2 regions of the Sporosarcina sp. G11-34 genome follow, and region 1 is predicted to be linked to the other one. Evidence: predicted binding sites of a transcription regulator. Region 1 holds the regulator's gene; the other holds the start of a gene.
What was found. Region 1 encodes NrdR, which represses ribonucleotide reductase genes. Its sites were predicted from a motif close to AACACNATATATNGTGTT; they were not measured.
Positions count from the first base shown of each region.

Region 2: KSU66_RS16650 (vitamin B12-dependent ribonucleotide reductase) is a predicted target of NrdR. The motif match lies at 1,484-1,501, and genes of this name have one in related genera.

Region 1 is NZ_JAHNZW010000003.1:326,947-339,562, reverse strand. Features, by position in the region: gene dnaI (primosomal protein DnaI) at 1-629, opposite strand, end outside; gene KSU66_RS05845 (replication initiation and membrane attachment family protein) at 631-2,001, opposite strand; gene nrdR (transcriptional regulator NrdR) at 2,022-2,483, opposite strand; gene KSU66_RS05835 (glyceraldehyde-3-phosphate dehydrogenase) at 2,596-3,618, opposite strand; gene coaE (dephospho-CoA kinase) at 3,743-4,339, opposite strand; gene mutM (bifunctional DNA-formamidopyrimidine glycosylase/DNA-(apurinic or apyrimidinic site) lyase) at 4,357-5,229, opposite strand; gene polA (DNA polymerase I) at 5,239-7,863, opposite strand; gene hflC (protease modulator HflC) at 7,958-8,962, opposite strand; gene hflK (FtsH protease activity modulator HflK) at 8,959-9,933, opposite strand; gene pnpS (two-component system histidine kinase PnpS) at 10,000-11,412, opposite strand; gene KSU66_RS05800 (response regulator transcription factor) at 11,409-12,131, opposite strand; gene KSU66_RS05795 (MaoC/PaaZ C-terminal domain-containing protein) at 12,177-12,616, opposite strand, start outside.
Region 2 is NZ_JAHNZW010000013.1:25,059-29,269, reverse strand. Features, by position in the region: gene KSU66_RS16650 (vitamin B12-dependent ribonucleotide reductase) at 1-1,452, opposite strand, end outside; gene KSU66_RS16645 (lipoate--protein ligase family protein) at 1,632-2,468, opposite strand; gene KSU66_RS16640 (hypothetical protein) at 2,649-2,876, opposite strand; gene KSU66_RS16635 (aspartyl-phosphate phosphatase Spo0E family protein) at 3,428-3,643, shown strand; gene KSU66_RS16630 (rhodanese-like domain-containing protein) at 3,701-4,084, shown strand; gene KSU66_RS16625 (ATP-binding protein) at 4,147-4,211, shown strand, end outside.

The sequences.
Region 1 (12,616 bases):
GACTGCTTCATTTCTCTTAAAAATTCCGGTACATAGACAGCTACTGTACGAACTCGACGCTTAGCAAGCTCATTTGCAAGCGCACCAAGAATATAGGATTTACCCGTACCGAATGGGCCGTGAATATATATGCCACGTTCTGGTAACTTTCCTGTTTCATCAAAGACTTTCAGGAAGTTTTTCGCCTCAATAACTACATCAAGTCGACTGTCGTCATAATCGATATCAATATCAGGGAGACGGGCCTGCATAACATCCTTTTGCATATGCAGACTTTCAATCATTCTAGAAATATTACGCTCGTCTTCGTCAATCAATTTATTCGGACATTTTGTATATGCGACATCGATAAGCCCCTGAGTTAGAACTAATTCGGGTTCAAAACCTTTCATTATATTTACACAGTTAGTTAAATCCGTACACTTTTCACATCGATGAGATGCAGTTGAGTATTCGTATAATTTACCTAAACTACGCTCTATAACTTCACTAGTAATTTCACTCGAATGGGCCGTTAGAAATTTCTGTACTCCAGGATTGCCCATTATTTCTTTTCGCATTTCTTCATATCGCGCAGCAAAATTGGGAGCTTTTACGACGCGATTCAATGTATCCCCTATTCGTTCCATCTCATTTCACCTCATTTCTCATTGCATTCAACTCTTCTTGCAGTTTACGACGCCTTTCAGCAATTTCTGCATTAGGCTTCTTTGTTTTTTCCGGTTTTTCTTCGTCTTTCTTATAAAACCAATCCGGAACTTTTTCTTCACGTGTATTATTATATCGCCTTGGGCTTGGAGTAGGTTTTTGTCCTTCATTTTTCCACTGCATGTACTTGTCATGCTCTTTTCGTGAAAATTCCATAGCCTCTTTTGCCGTTTCTACTTTTTTATTCATCCAATGAGAAGCAATTCGTTCCACGTAATTATTCGTTATTTTTCCATCGTTACGAATATGAACATATTGCATAAGAACGTTGACTACCCCCACTGGTAATCCATGGGTATTCACAAGTTTTTCAACGAGCTGAACGTCAACCGAAAGCGGCTCTTTCCCGTTGACATCTCGAAGCATTTCAACCGGTGGCGTATGCTCCAGATAGTGTATAAGTTCATCATCACGCGATAGCGGACCAGTTGACTCACTTGGCTGAACTGGTTGCGCAAATACTTTTTCAAGCACCGGCGCCTCTTTAGATACGCTCATTTTATAAAAATCGACAGCGGCCTTCCGAAGCCTAGCCTCAGGTAACTGCATGTCATCATCGAGTGCCATCATTACTACTTTTTGCATATCGAGCGGTGTTAAGGAATAAAGGAATGCAAGCTTCGCGATAATTTCCCTTGAAACAGATGAAAGCGCCGATTGTGGCACCATCTGTTCTGACAATCCCAATTGAAGAAGATCAAAATCAAATCCGCGCGTATTAAAAGGAATACCCGCAGGCTCGTTACGGCCAACAAATTCGCTCTCATTACCTATCCCGCCGTTATATCCATTCGTCATTGGTTTATATACATCAAGAAATGTCCTCGATACTTCTTCAAAACCTTCGTCACTCTCGACATCATTTGCAAATCGCGCCCTCAACCCACGATATGCTTGTTCACCAATTTTACTAAAAAGGAACGTTGATAATAAAGGATCGGTAAAAAATGCTTTTGCATCAAGGGGCGGAAGTAATTCATACAGAAACGACCTCATATCGCCGTCTTTTTTCCGCAATGTCCTTAGCAATCCAATTGCTTCAAGAGATATACGTGCCTCAAATACCGGACCAAGAGGAAGCGTTAATATATTCATTAAATGGTAATGTGTATATTCATGTTCTTCCCCGCGTTCTGCATCGGCCCAAAGCGTCATAAATAAGCTCATTGCGCTTGATCCAATAAGAGGTTGATAAAACAATGTCAGTAATTGTCGATCATAATCCGAAAACGGATGTGGCAACCTAATTTTGTATGAGTCTACTGGCTGTAATTCCTTATAAAGGGTTACCACTTCAACCTCTCCTTTTCAAATTATTTTCCTAAACGGCTTTGTAGATTTTTCAACTCTTCAATGAATACCGTTACGTCTTGGTATTCACGATAAACGGAGGCAAACCGTACGTAAGCAACTTCGTCAACATCTGCCAGGCGCTCCATAACTATCTCTCCCACTTTGTCAGAATTTATTTCCGCGATTCCCGAACTTCGAAGTTCTTTTTCAATTGAATAAACAAGTTCCTTAAGTTCTTCTAATGATACGGGACGTTTCTCACATGCCCGAATAAGACCTCTAAGCACTTTTTCTCCACTAAATTCTTCACGTGAACCATCTTTCTTCACGACAATTAAAGGAGTTCCTTCTACTTTTTCAAATGTCGTGAATCGGAAGGCACAAGACTCGCATTCCCTTCGGCGACGTATTGATTTACTTTCATCCGCAGGTCTCGAGTCGACAACCCGGGAGCCATTGTACTGACAGGCTGGACATTTCATTTGGCATCTCCCACTTTTACATTATATTAATTTAATTATAACAGAACAATACCAAAAACATCGAAAAAGCAGAGGAGTAATTCCTCTGCCTGATTTTTTCTATTTATTTCACTTATGCTTTTGCAAGTGTTTTTAGGTCTTTTCCGACTTTTTTCGACAAATCGACAACACGGGCTGAATAACCCCATTCATTGTCATACCATGCAAGTACTTTAATTTTACGGTCGCCCATAACTATTGTTGACAGTCCGTCAATAGTAGCTGACTCTTTTGTCGTATTGAAATCAACAGATACAAGTGGCTCTTCCGTGAAACGAATAATACCTGCCATATTTTCTTTAGCAGCATCTTTAAATGCATCATTTACCATTTCGACTGTTACGTCTTGTTCAACGTCAACAACAAGGTCCACGAGTGAGACATTTGGTGTCGGAACACGAAGTGCCATTCCATGGATTTTCCCTTCCAATTCAGGAAGTACAAGCGATAAAGCTTTTGCAGCTCCGGTTGAAGTCGGAATAATTGACTGACCGCATGCTCGTGCTCTGCGTGGGTCTTTATGTGGATTATCTAGATTGTTTTGGTCTGTTGTGTACGCATGAATCGTTGTCATTAAACCATTCACAATACCGAACTTATCATTCAAAACTTTTGCAACTGGTGCTAGACAGTTTGTTGTACAGCTAGCATTGGAAATTACGTCATGTTTTTCAACGTCGAGTTTGTCATCATTGACACCAAGAACGACAGTAATGTCTTCATTTTTACCCGGTGCAGATATGATTACTTTCTTTGCACCCGCTTCAAGATGAAGTGCCGCCTTATCCCGTGAATTAAATGCGCCTGTTGCTTCAATAACGATATCGATACCAAGGTCTTTCCACGGTAGTTTCAAAGGGTCGCGCTCCGCAACAAGTTGGACACGTTTTCCGTTAACTACAAGTGCATTTTCTTCTGCAATTATTTCGCCTTCGAATGTTCCATGATTCGTATCGTACTTAATAAGATGCGCAAGTGTTTCAGATGGATATGATGCATTTACAGCAACAATTGTTACATCTTCCTCCATAATCATTTGGCGGAAAACCATCCGTCCAATACGTCCAAACCCATTAATCGCTATAGAAGTTGTCATGTGTTAATCCTCCAGTAAGTATGTTATACTTTATATCTTTTATCTGCTGATTAGTATAACACATTAAACGATAATAAATCACCCTAATTAACAAGATTCAATAGTTCATATTTTCCGAATCAATTTACGGTTTCACATTCCATTTTGCAAGTATCTCCAGTAATTGTTTTTCCGACTCTTCTACAGTTCCATTATTATAAATAATTTCGTCTGCGCCCTCTTCTTTTTGTTCCATAGGTAGTTGGGATCCAATGCGCGCCAATGCTTCTTCTTTCGTTAATTCATTTCTCGACATGAGCCGCTGTTTTTGAATTTCGGGCGTTACCGAAACAACAAGAATCTTTTCAACAAAATGTTGCAGCTTGCTTTCAAAAAGCAATGGGATATCCATAATGATTGTCTTAAATCCGTCAAAAACAAATTTTTCTTTTTGCCTAATCATTTCAGCTCGGATAGCTGGATGAATAATCGAATTTAACTTTTCACGTTCAACTACATTTCCAAATATACACTCCCCAAGTTTTTCCCTGTTTAGCGTATTATCAGCGTGTAACACTTCTTCTCCAAAAACACGACGAATTTCTTCTATTACTTCTGTTCCAGGTTCAACAACAAGACGCGCAATTTCATCTGCATCAACGATTGGAAATCCTTTTTTTGCCAACATCTTAGAAATGGTACTTTTACCGCTAGCAATACTTCCGGTTAAACCGATAATCATCTGCACTCTTCCTTTCATCATCTTTGGCAACTAGGACAATAGACTGAAGTCCTTGCGGCAATTTTCATGCTTTTTGTCACTGCATTACAACTAGGACAAATTTTTCTGCCGTACATCTTCAACCGATGTTGCATCGTGCCCGACTCCCCATCGATCTTTCGATAATCAGAAATGGTACTGCCGCCTGCGTCGATACTTTCTTGCAAAATATCAACAATTACATGGAACAGCTCCGTTTTCCGTTTCAAACTTATACGTTCTGCCGTCCTACCCGGATGGATTTTCATTTTGAAAAGGGCTTCCGTTGCGTAAATATTGCCGCAGCCGGATATAACTTGCCCATCCATAATTACTTCTTTAATTGCCTTTTTTGCATATTTGGGTGTAGCCGAGTACTCAAGATAATGCGCGCAGGCTTCCTGATCAAATGGTTCTGGAGCCATTCTCAATAAGGGCGGGTAATCCGCTTCTTTATCCAATAGTCGTAGTTCTCCAAAACGACGAATATCCGAATAGACAAGCAATCCCCCGTCTTCCATTTCTAAAATGACGTGGATGTGCTTGCGAAATTTCAATTCGGTTACTTCGTCGATGGACCCAACCGCAAACCAAGCCCCCGACATACCAAGATGACTGACAAGAAGATAAGCACTATCCTCTTTAACGACATCAAAATAAATATACTTACTGCGACGAGTTACATCCGTTATCGTCATCCCGACCATTTCTTTTACAAATCTCTCGGTCGACATTCCTTTTAAAATAGCTTCCTTACCTTGTGCTTTCGATTCGATTACGATGTCCGACACCGTAACCGCGCGAATCGTTCTGCCGATTGCCGCGGGTGCCAGCTCACGGACAAGTCCTTCAACTTCAGGCAACTCTGGCATTTATTTCCCTCACTTTGTGTCGTACCAAGACGTTCCGAATTCCCAATCAACTTTTAGTGGCACGTCTAGTGCTATTGCGGATTCCATTACTTCTGGCACGATTAATTTTAATCGTTCTATTTCGTCTTCCGGTGCTTCAAAAATAAGTTCATCATGAACCTGTAGTAGCATACGTGTTTTCAATCCTTCAGTTTCAAGTCTTGCAGCCATGTCAATCATTGCCTTTTTAATGATATCCGCCGCACTACCTTGGATTGGTGTATTCATCGCGGTACGTTCTGCAAAACCTCTTATATTAAAGTTGGAGCTCGTTATTTCTGGTAAATACCTTCTGCGATTCATAAGTGTTGTTACGAAGCCTTTAAGCTTCGCTTCCGATACGATGTCATCCATATATTGCTTTACACCTGGGAAACTCTCCAGATACGCTGAAATGAACGCAGCGGCTTCTTTACGGGTAATATTCAAGCTTTGTGACAGACCATAATCACTAATACCATAAATAATTCCAAAGTTTACTGCTTTCGAAGATTGTCTCATCTCCGAAGTAACTTCATCAATTTCCACACCAAACACATCCGCAGCTGTTCTCGTATGAATATCGGCACCTTCACGGAACGCTTCGATTAATTTCTCATCTTGAGAAATATGAGCAAGGACACGCAACTCGATTTGAGAATAATCCGCCGTGAACAACAACCAGCCCGGTTCGGATGGTACGAATGCCGCACGAATCTTTCTCCCTTCTTCAAGACGTACGGGTATGTTTTGCAAGTTAGGATTAATCGAACTTAGGCGACCTGTTTGGGTCAATGCTTGCTGAAAGCGTGTATGAATTTTTCCGTCGTCATGAATTTCTTTTGACAGTCCAACAATATACGTTGAATTTAGCTTAGCGAGTTGGCGATAATTCAAAATATGGCTAATAATCTCATGTTCACTTTCAAGTTTCTCCAACACATCCGCAGCAGTTGAATAGCCTGTTTTCGTTTTTTTAATTGGTGTTAAACCCATTTTTTCAAACAGTATCACTCCGAGTTGTTTTGGAGAATTGACGTTAAACTTTTCTCCCGCAATTTCATAAATAATCGATTCTAGATCGATTATTTTTGCTGAAAGTTCTTTACCGATTTCAAGTAACGTTTCCTTATTTGTTTTCACTCCTGTCGATTCCATTTTTCCAAGAATCGAAGCAAGTGGTAATTCCAAATCGTGATATAAATCAAACTGTCCGTAATCTTTTAATTTCTCTTTGACAATTGGTCGTAACTTCCAAATGGCTTGTGCTTTACGACTTGCGTGTTCGGCAACAACTTCTTCAGTCGGTTCTGCTTTCTTAGCACCTTTTCCATAGATCGCTTCATCATGTTGCACTTCCATATTTCCAAATTCCCTAGCGATTGAAGCAACATCCGTATACGTTGTCGCGGGATTTACAATATAAGATGCAAGGAGCAAGTCAAACTCGATACCTTGAATTGCAAAATCGAAGCGTGACATGGATGCAAGTGCCGCCTTCGAATCAGAAGAGTATTTCTTTTTATCATCGGCTTGAAGCCATTTTTTAAGTACGTCCGATTCCTTCGCAACAGCAAAAGGGATATATAGTGTTTTTTCTTCCGTCGCAAGACTGATGCCCAATATGTCGGCTCTCAAATAATTCTCATCCATCATTTCTATATGAAGCGCCATTTCATCGGCTAATAGTTCCTCAGTTATTTCAGTCACAATTGTAACTTCTATAATTTCTTGCGGCTCATTGGCCTCTGCTGGTGCGATTTTCTCGAGAAGTGTTTTAAAACTCAGTTCCTTATAAATACTCGTCAGTTTTTCCATATCGGGTCCGTCATAATTCAATTCATCGATTTCAATCGTAATAGGTGCATTCAATTCGACTGTTGCAAGCTCTTTACTCATAAATGCTTGCTCTTCGTTGTTTGTTAAATTCTCATTCAATTTTTTTGCAGTAATTTGATCCAGTGATTTGTATACATTTTCAATAGACCCATATTCCTTCAAAAGTTTGAGCGCAGTTTTCTCTCCAACTCCGGGAACTCCCGGAATATTATCGGATGGATCTCCCATAAGTCCCATCATATCGATAATTTGAAGTGGTTCTATACCGTATTTTTCTAAAATGTGAGCAGGCGTATACTCTTCAGTATCTGTAATGCCTTTTCGAGTGATACGTACGGTTGTATGGTCCGTTACGAGTTGCGTTAAATCCTTATCACCTGATATAACAACAACTTCAAAGTTTTCTTCGTTCCCTGTTTTGCTTAACGTTCCAATAATATCATCCGCTTCATACGCATCTAATTCGTATTGAGCAATATTATAGGCAGTCAATAATTTCCGGATATATGGGAACTGTTCCGATAGTTCGGATGGCGTCTTTTGACGACCACCTTTATATTCAGTAAATGTTTTATGTCTAAATGTCGTTTTACCTGCATCCCAAGCAACGAGCATATGTGTCGGTTTTTCTTCCGCAAGTATGTTTTGAAGCATCATCGTAAATCCGTACACTGCGTTTGTATGTACGCCGTGCTCATTCGTTAACGGGGGTAATGCAAAAAATGCCCGATAGGCAAGGCTATTCCCATCAAGTAGTACTATTTTCTTTTTCGTCAAGTAAGCTCCACTCCTGTTGAATAAGATTTAAAAAACCATCATCTTCATTTATCTTACCACGTCGGCAAGAATAATTGAAAATGATGGAGGTCTGTTATTCCAAGTAACCCGTTAACACTTTCGCATATGGCGAGTCGGACGGGATGATAATCATTGTGTCATCGCCAATCGTTTTTTCATACGATTGAAGCGTTCGATACAAGTTATAAAACTCGGGGTCTTTAGAAAATGTGTCATTGTAGATTTTTGCAGCCTCCGATTCACCTTCAGCATGAATAATTGCCGCTTCTTTTTTAGCCGTTGCTAACATTTCCTGTACTTCACGGTCTGTTTCGGCTTCAATTCTACTTTTATCTGCGTCCCCTTCAGATAAATACGTTTGCGCAGTTGATTGGCGCTCTGAAATCATTCGTGTATAAATGGATTGTTCGTTTTCCTCTGGTAAATCAATTCGTTTCATGCGAACGTCAACGACTTCAACACCAAAGTTTCCAGCATCTAAAAATTCATTTACCTTTTCGGTTACACGGTCATTTAGACTGCCGCGTGAAGAGTTTTCGTCATTCACAATTTCCGCATAATTCAATTGCCCAAGTTCCGAACGGACAACAGAGTAAATAAATTCTTCCATTCTTGACTCTGCATTGACAATGTTTCTAGCGTTGGAAACCATTTTTCTTGGATCGGTTATTTTCCAAACCGCATAATTATCAATGATTATACGTTTTTTGTCTTTCGTGTTAATTTCAGCTTCTGAGACATTGTATGTCATTTGACTCTTCGGCAACGTTGTTACGTCTTGGATAAATGGAACTTTTATACTGATGCCCGGCGTTTCAACAATTCGCTTAATTTCTCCAAACTGGCGCACAACCCGGTACTCATTCTCTTTTACTATAAATAGATTAGCAACTAAGATGACAGCAATTGCAAATAGTGCGGTGATTGTAATTGTTGTTTTTATATACTTCTTAAATTCCAATGGAGCTTTTGAAATATCCGGAGTCGTTTGCTTTTTTTGCTGCGCTATTTTTTTAGCGCGTTGTCTTTCCGCAAACTTTTCTTCAATACTTTTGAATGGGTTATTATCATTACTCAATTGTCCCCGCCTCCTTCTTTTTCATCTTCGGTTACTGGAGGTAGTGGGCTGTTTTCCAATTGTTGTAGCGGTAAATATTTCACCGTTTCACCCGTATCATTCATAATATAAATTTTTGCATTCGGTAAAACTTGTTCCAACGTTTCGAGGACAAGCCGCTTACGCGTAATGTCTTTATTTTTAGCATACTCCGCGTGAAGATTATTAAACAAAGATACATCTCCATGCGCTTGTTCAATCCGAGCCGTTTTCTGTCCCGTTGCACGTGATTGGATGGCATCGCGTTCACCGATTGCTTCGTTTAGCTTTTGGTTTTCATACTTTTTCGCTTCGTTTATTTTCGTGTTTTTTGTTTCACGTGCATCTGTTACAGCTGTGAACGCTGCACGAACTTCCGCATTTGGAAGCTCAACATCTTGTAGTTTTACACTTTGAACAGCGATTCCAATATCGTATTTCTCTATTAATGTCGCAAGTAAATCTCTCGTCTTCGCTTCAATTTCTGCTTTACCATCTGTAAGTGCCGAATCAATTGTCGAACTACCAATTACAGAACGTATGGAAGCGGACGTCGCGTCATGAAGAATTACTTTCGGATCCTCAGAGTTAAATAAATACTTCTGTGGTTCAGTAATTTTCCACTGGACAACAAGATTTGTCAGGACGATGTATTCATCTCCCGTGATCATTTTCGTTTCTTTATCGAATGACACAAGCTCTCCGCTTTTATCTTGCTTGTACCCAAAACTAAGACTAAATGTCTCTTTCGATAAAACGGCTACCGTTTGAATGGGCCATGGTAATTTAAAATGTAGTCCTGAATCGGTAATTGTCGTGTCTGCTTTACCGAAAGTAATCACGGTTGCTTGTTCTGATTCGTCAACGGTATACCATGTCGTGAAAGCAACGACGACAAGTAATAGACCCGCAACAACGAGGCCAAGCGCTGTTAGTATACGGCGCGTACTCATAAGTATAACCCCCCCTTTAATTATGTATCATTACTGTATACGTACTACAAACCTAAAAGTTTCACATTATCGTTCGATTGGGAGATGGACCTTGAAAGTCGTCCCCTCACCAAGAATACTTTCTACATTTACGGTGCCACCGTGCGCTTCTACCAAATGCTTGACGATAGCAAGTCCAAGCCCCGTACCGCCGGAATTTCGGCTTCTTGCACGGTCTACGCGGTAAAACCTTTCAAATAGTCGGGATAGCTCTAAAGGAGCAATGCCGATTCCTTCGTCTTTCACTGCAAGTGACACCCGATTAGTCGATTCAGTTACAGATATTGTAATTGTCTTATTATCTTTCGAATACGTAATCGCATTCGATAATAAATTCACCATTACTTGGATTAACCTGTCCGCGTCACCTTGAATAATGACTTCGTTCGTTATATCTAAGAAGATATTCATTTTTTTCTGTGCCATATTTCCGGATACAATTTTCAATGCATCATTGATAACGCTTCTTAAATTAACAGGGGCGAGCTCAAGCGAAAATGCGTCCGTCTCCATTCCAGACAAAGCAAGAAGATCATCAACAAGTAATTGAAGTCGATTCCCTTCTTTTTGAATGATTTCAAGAAATTCTTTTAACACTTCTGGCTCTTCCATTGCTCCGGCCAATAACGTTTCAGTAAATCCTGTTATCGATGTAATCGGTGTGCGAAGTTCGTGGGAAACATTTGCAACGAAATTTTTCCTTACTTCTTCAAGCAGTCTTAATTTCGTAATATCATGCATAACGACTACGATCCCTAGCCAATTGCCATGATGCCCAATTACGGGTGCACCATAGACGTTTACATAGGAGGGCGTCACTCCACCTCGTAGACGAACTTGTTTATCATTAGCTTGTTCTGTCATGAACACACTTTCTATAAGACTTTCAATTTCAACGGGCAAGCCAATGTCATTAAATGTTTTCCCAACAATTTTTTCCGAAGTGAATCCAAAAGTTTCTCGAAACACGCCATTCACAAGATTGATGGCACCTTCACGACCAATCATTAAAAGAGCGCTTCCCATACTTTCCACAAGTGTATTCAAACGTTCTTTTTCCATCATTTTCGTAACTGACATTTCTTGCATCGTATTGGCTATCTTTTTTATAGCTACGGTCAATTCAAGATCTGGATTATGTTCGTTCGTTGGCATACTTATCATGTAGTCACCACCCGCAACTCGCAAGGCCGTTTCGGTTGCATCGTCTATTGGTTTAGCGTATTGAACCATCATTCTCGCAGCCATAAGAAACGAAAGGATAAAGGCAATTAATAAAATTAAAATTAAAAATCCAATATAACTTTTTTGTAATTCAGGATTCGCATGTTCCCCGAATAAAGGGAAAAACTGACCTAGGACAAGACCAAGGCCAGTAAGCAATAATAAAAGAAGGACTGTGCAAGCAATTAGAAGACGTCTGTAAAGACTTTTCTTCATACTTTTTGCTCCTCAAATTTATAACCAATACCCCGAACCGTTTTAATGAACAGTGGTTTTTTTGTATTCACTTCAATTTTTTCACGCAGATGACTAACATGAACATCCACAATCCGAGTATCCCCCACGAAATCGTAATTCCAAACTGCACTTAGTAGTTGGTCACGTGTTAAGGCGCGATTTTTATTTTGTACCAAATAGACAAGTAACTCAAATTCTTTCGGGGTAAATTCAAGTTCAGAGTCGTTTAAATATGCTTGATATCGATCCAAATCAATCGTCAATGCACCAGATTTAAGTAACATAGCGGAATTATCATTATTACTTGGACGATCCGCACTACGTCTTAAAACTGCATTGACTCGTGCAACTACTTCCCGTGGACTAAACGGTTTTGTCATATAATCGTCGGCACCGATTTCAAGACCATGTACCTTGTCAAATTCATCACCTTTTGCTGTTAACATAATAACTGGAATATTACTACCGGCTTGGCGTAAAGACTTACACACTTCAATTCCATCCATTTTAGGCAACATTAAATCCAATAAAATTAAATCTGGTTTTTCAGAGGATGCTTTTAAAATGGCTTCTTCCCCATCTTCAACAAGTATCGTTTCGAATTGCGCTTGTTTCAAATTGTAGTCTAGTAATGTCCGAATAGATGGTTCATCTTCAACAATAAGTATTTTTTTCTTTTCTAATGTCAATGTCTTCACTGGCTCCTATTCAAAAGTTATCTGCTACCTAAGAAGTGAGTCAATCTACTGTTTCGGCGGGATAACTGTTACCGTTCCGGAAATCACAATTTCTTCTTGCTCATTATGCGCTTCGACTCTTACTACAATTCGGTTATTTTCTTTATCTACTTGAGCTACTTCTAAAAGAAAATCGATGGTTGAATAATGATAAACAGTTTTTTTAAATGAAAGATGTTGTTCGACAACATGTGAACCAGGGCCCGGTAAATACTTTGAAGTTGCTGAAGTGATTATTCCAGTAAGCATAATTGATGGAACAATAGGTTTTGCATAACTTGTTTGAGATGCAAAGTCATGCTGAATGTAAAGTGGATTTGCATCATTAGTTAGTCCGAGATAAAGAAGTAAATCCTTATCTTCAATTTTTTCCGTCAGCTTTAATCGTTCTCCAACTGTAATGTCTTCAATTTTTCTTCCAAGACGTCTTTTCTTTCCTAGAATCA
Region 2 (4,211 bases), on a different contig from region 1:
AGGTTGTTCCCCACACGGGTTTGTAGCTACGACTTGCTGACCGTATGCTTTTGCATTTGTTTCGTTGTTGGCATTGTCAATGAAGAAAATACCAGGTTCTGCCGAATAAGTTGCACAAATATTAATCAGATCCCATAGTGAGCGAGCTTTAATGGTCCGGTAAACACGTACACCGAATCCTTGTTTTTCCCACTCACGAACGTCTCCGACTTCATGCCACTTTTCATTATAAGTAGCCATTTCTTCCGGAGAATACTGTTCAACTGCCGGGAATCTAAGATCAAATTCTGCATCTTCTTCCACAGCTTTCATGAAGTCATCCGTCAACGTAACTGAAATATTTGCGCCTGTTAGGAATTCTAGATTGTGGACGGAATAAGTTCCGCCATCACGCAATTTTGTTTCAGCGTCTTTAAGGATTGCTTCGTTGAAGCCGCCCATACCAGGGATTGTCTGATAGTTAAGAATGCCTTGATACATCGCTTCTTCTTGTGTTGTTAATGGTTTAAATTTCAGTTTTTCATTTGCGAGTTTCTTTATCAATTCGTCTTCTGTATGTTCTAGAAGGTAACGCAAAATCCTTGGATTTTGCATCTTTGAAATGATGAACTCGTAAATATCAGGATGCCAATCCGCCAACATAATCATTTGTGCTCCGCGCCGACTTCCACCTTGTTCAACAAGATGCGTCAGTTTTGCAATGTCATCGAGCCATGAAACAGACCCGGACGATTTGCCGTTAACGCCTCTTGCAAGTGTATTGCGCGGTCTTAATGTTGAACCGTTTGTTCCAACACCGCCGCCTCGGCTCATAATCTCCATCACTTGTTTGCGATGATCCGAAATACCTTCTCTCGAATCCGCCACGAATGGCATTACATAACAGTTGAAGAATGTTACTTCCGTATTCGAACCCGCTCCGTAGAGGACACGTCCTGCTGGGATAAAGTTCAAGTTCGAAAGGTGGTCATAAAAGCGATTGTATGATTCTTTTCTTTTTTCCTCCGTCGTTTCGACAGAAGCTAGCCCTGTTGCATTGCGTTTTGCAATTTGTTCATAGAAAACCTCTAGCGGCTTTTCAATTACATCAATCGGCCTAGTAATAATACCAACCTCTTGTTCTTCCGGATTATCAATTGCAGATCGATAATCTTTTTCAATCCAAATGCTCGCTTGACGATTCTTTGCATCAAGTGCCGTAATATATCCAAGTCCACGTGCGGGAAACTTCGGGTCCTCTTTCACTGTGAGGACGACAAAATCGCCAACTTTCAAGGTTTTCTTTTCAGTGTCTTTAAACGAATACCTATCAATCATAACGAGCCTTGATACGCCTTGGTGTTCGATGTGCATGTCCTCTGTAATTGGATGCACTGGAGAAAATTTAGCAATATCTTCATTCAATTGTACTTTATCTAGGATAGGTTCCTGGTTTTTTGAAACGATTACCATGTACGCATCCTCCTTCTTTAATATTTCAATAAACACTATATATAGTGTTTGGTATATAAATAATGGTACTACATATTGAAACTGAGTGCAATTATTAGTTTTTTACACAAAAATCCAAACGCATAAATAACAACGTTTCTAAACTTGGCGAACTGAAAATGCATCCAAAGTTCTACATATCACTTCTTAAATGTCCATGCGTCATTCGCATACTTTTCTTGCTCAATTTCTTTCACATATCGAAGTTGTTCCTCGGATAATTCATAAGGTTCAAGTTCTATATTTAGCGAGTTTTCAAAGCCTTTTGAAAAAGCAGCCACACATTCATTCACTGAAATGGCTCGATTCGCAAGTCGATCAATGGCTACCGCTTTTTCTGGTAAACTGACCCGCATTCGCTCTCGTTGTTCTTCAGATGAAAATTTAAACAAAGAAACCAGTTTCTCAACATCAAGGCTAAGCAGAATGGCGCCGTGCTGCAAAATGACACCTTTTTTTCTTGTTTGTGCACTTCCTGCAACTTTCTTACCTTCTACGACAAGCTCGTACCAACTAGATGCATCAAAACAAACCGCACTTTTTGGTTTTTTCAAATCTTCAACTTTGTTTGCGCTATCCGGAATTGCAAAGTATGCATCTAGTCCAAGATTCTTAAATCCCTCAAGCACACCGCCAGATATGACCCGGTAGGCCTCTGTAACCGTTTCAGGCATGTCAGGATAATCCTCGTTGACAATGACGCTATATGTAAGTTCATGTTCATGTAAGACACCTCTGCCACCTGTTGGTCGTCTAACAAACCCCAACCCATAGGCCGCAACTTGTTCCATATCTATTTCTTTTGAAACGCTTTGGAAATACCCGATGGACAGCGTCGCCGGTTCCCATTCATAAAACCTCAGTACGGGTCCGATTTCCCCCTTGCTATTCCACTCAAGTAAAGCCTCATCTAACGCCATATTAAATGACGGACTACATTTTCCGGAATTTATAAAATTCCACACAGTCTTTTTCATTTAAATCCCCCTTGTCACAACGACATTCATTTTATCATCATCGGAAGCAACATTGCCATCTATAAATCTACATTTCGTTAAAAAGCCTTATTCATTGTTAATTAACAATAAAAAGATTGCTATAGAAGTAACTCTCACTTCCATAGCAACACTTTTATTTTAACCATTCCATGCACCTGTTTACTTCAAAAGCATTGATATTTTTGTATTTCTTTCTTCTTGTTCAGTTTCCGATATTAAATCGTACTTCTTTAGCAAATGAAACAATTCATTCAACACTTCCTGAGAGTGCTCTTCTTTTAAAAACTGTTGTGATTGTTCAAATAGCGCTTTCGGCAAGAATGCCCCTTGACTATTCAACTTCCCGACTACATCTTTACTTGAATGATCGATATTACAAACGCTCATCTACGCCACCCCTTTCTTCTATATATAATCATATCATTCTTGCCTCATATAAGCCGTGGGGAATTTTCAAAATATTTCCCGGGGAAGCGCATAAACCGACAAATAATGAGGTTAATCCTTTTTAAAAAAGACAAATCGAAACATAGTACTCTATATATCGCATAATCCGGACGATATATAGGATAGTTTCATTATTCAAGGGAAATATAATTTCATCACTAGGACTCTTTTCACTTTCAATAACGGATTTAAGTTGCGAAATTTTCTCATTCCAAACCGTCCATGAAATTCAAGCCAATATTTTTAGCAATCCAACTTCCACAGTATTCAACTTTTCTAATTCTTACTCCTAATTGGGTAATCAATTCTAAATGTCAACTAATAACCTATTCATAGTATGGAATTATGACTAATTTATGACATGTTAAAGTTTTTCCGCTAATCGACAAAATTTTCTATTTAATATGTATATGATGGACAGACAGCTTCAAGAACACCAAGATTACTTAAACGCAATTCGAAGCCGAATACTTTAATTTGGAGGAAGATTTGTGAAAAACGAGTTGAATAAAAAATTATTGTCCGTCTGGATCAAATTCAATCAAAAAATTATGTACAAGAAAGCGAAAAAGTATGGATTTACCCACCCTTATGTTGTAGCCCATAGCCAAAGTTTGGATGTGTTACTTAATAAATATCAAAAATTATCGGAAACACCACCATTGCACAAGTACCCAAGAACGATTTTATCTAATCATCCCCATTGAATTAGTACCCCTTCATCCCTTATAATTAGAAAGGTATAGAGAAAGGGGAAAGTTGTTGTGGAATTTTTATATGTCAGTGTTGGAATCCTGTTAGCGTTAATCATATATATGGTTGTAACAATGATGCGACTCAGGAAAGCCGTCACAAACTTAACTCAAGAAGAATTTATCGAGGGATACAGAAAATCCCAACTTATCGATGTGCGCGAACCGAAAGATTTCGAGGCCGGCCATATTCTTGGTGCCCGAAACATACCGTACTCGCAATTTCGTCAACGTTTTAAAGAAGTTCGACCGGACAAGCCGGTTTATCTTTATGACCACAATGGCGGAAAAAGTGCACGTGCCGCTCTTTTCCTTAAGAAAAAAGAGTATCAACACCTCTTCCATTTACAAGGCGGATTCCGTCTTTGGACTGGTAAAGTCAGAAGCAAGTCATGAAAAAAGTTCTTCCACTAGGAAGAACTTTTTCTTGTAAATATAAGCATGAATGGGAGATTTGAATGAGCAAAGAACTTTTATTCCAAACTGAAACAAATTATCGTGCCACTTTTCCGAATTACGAAGA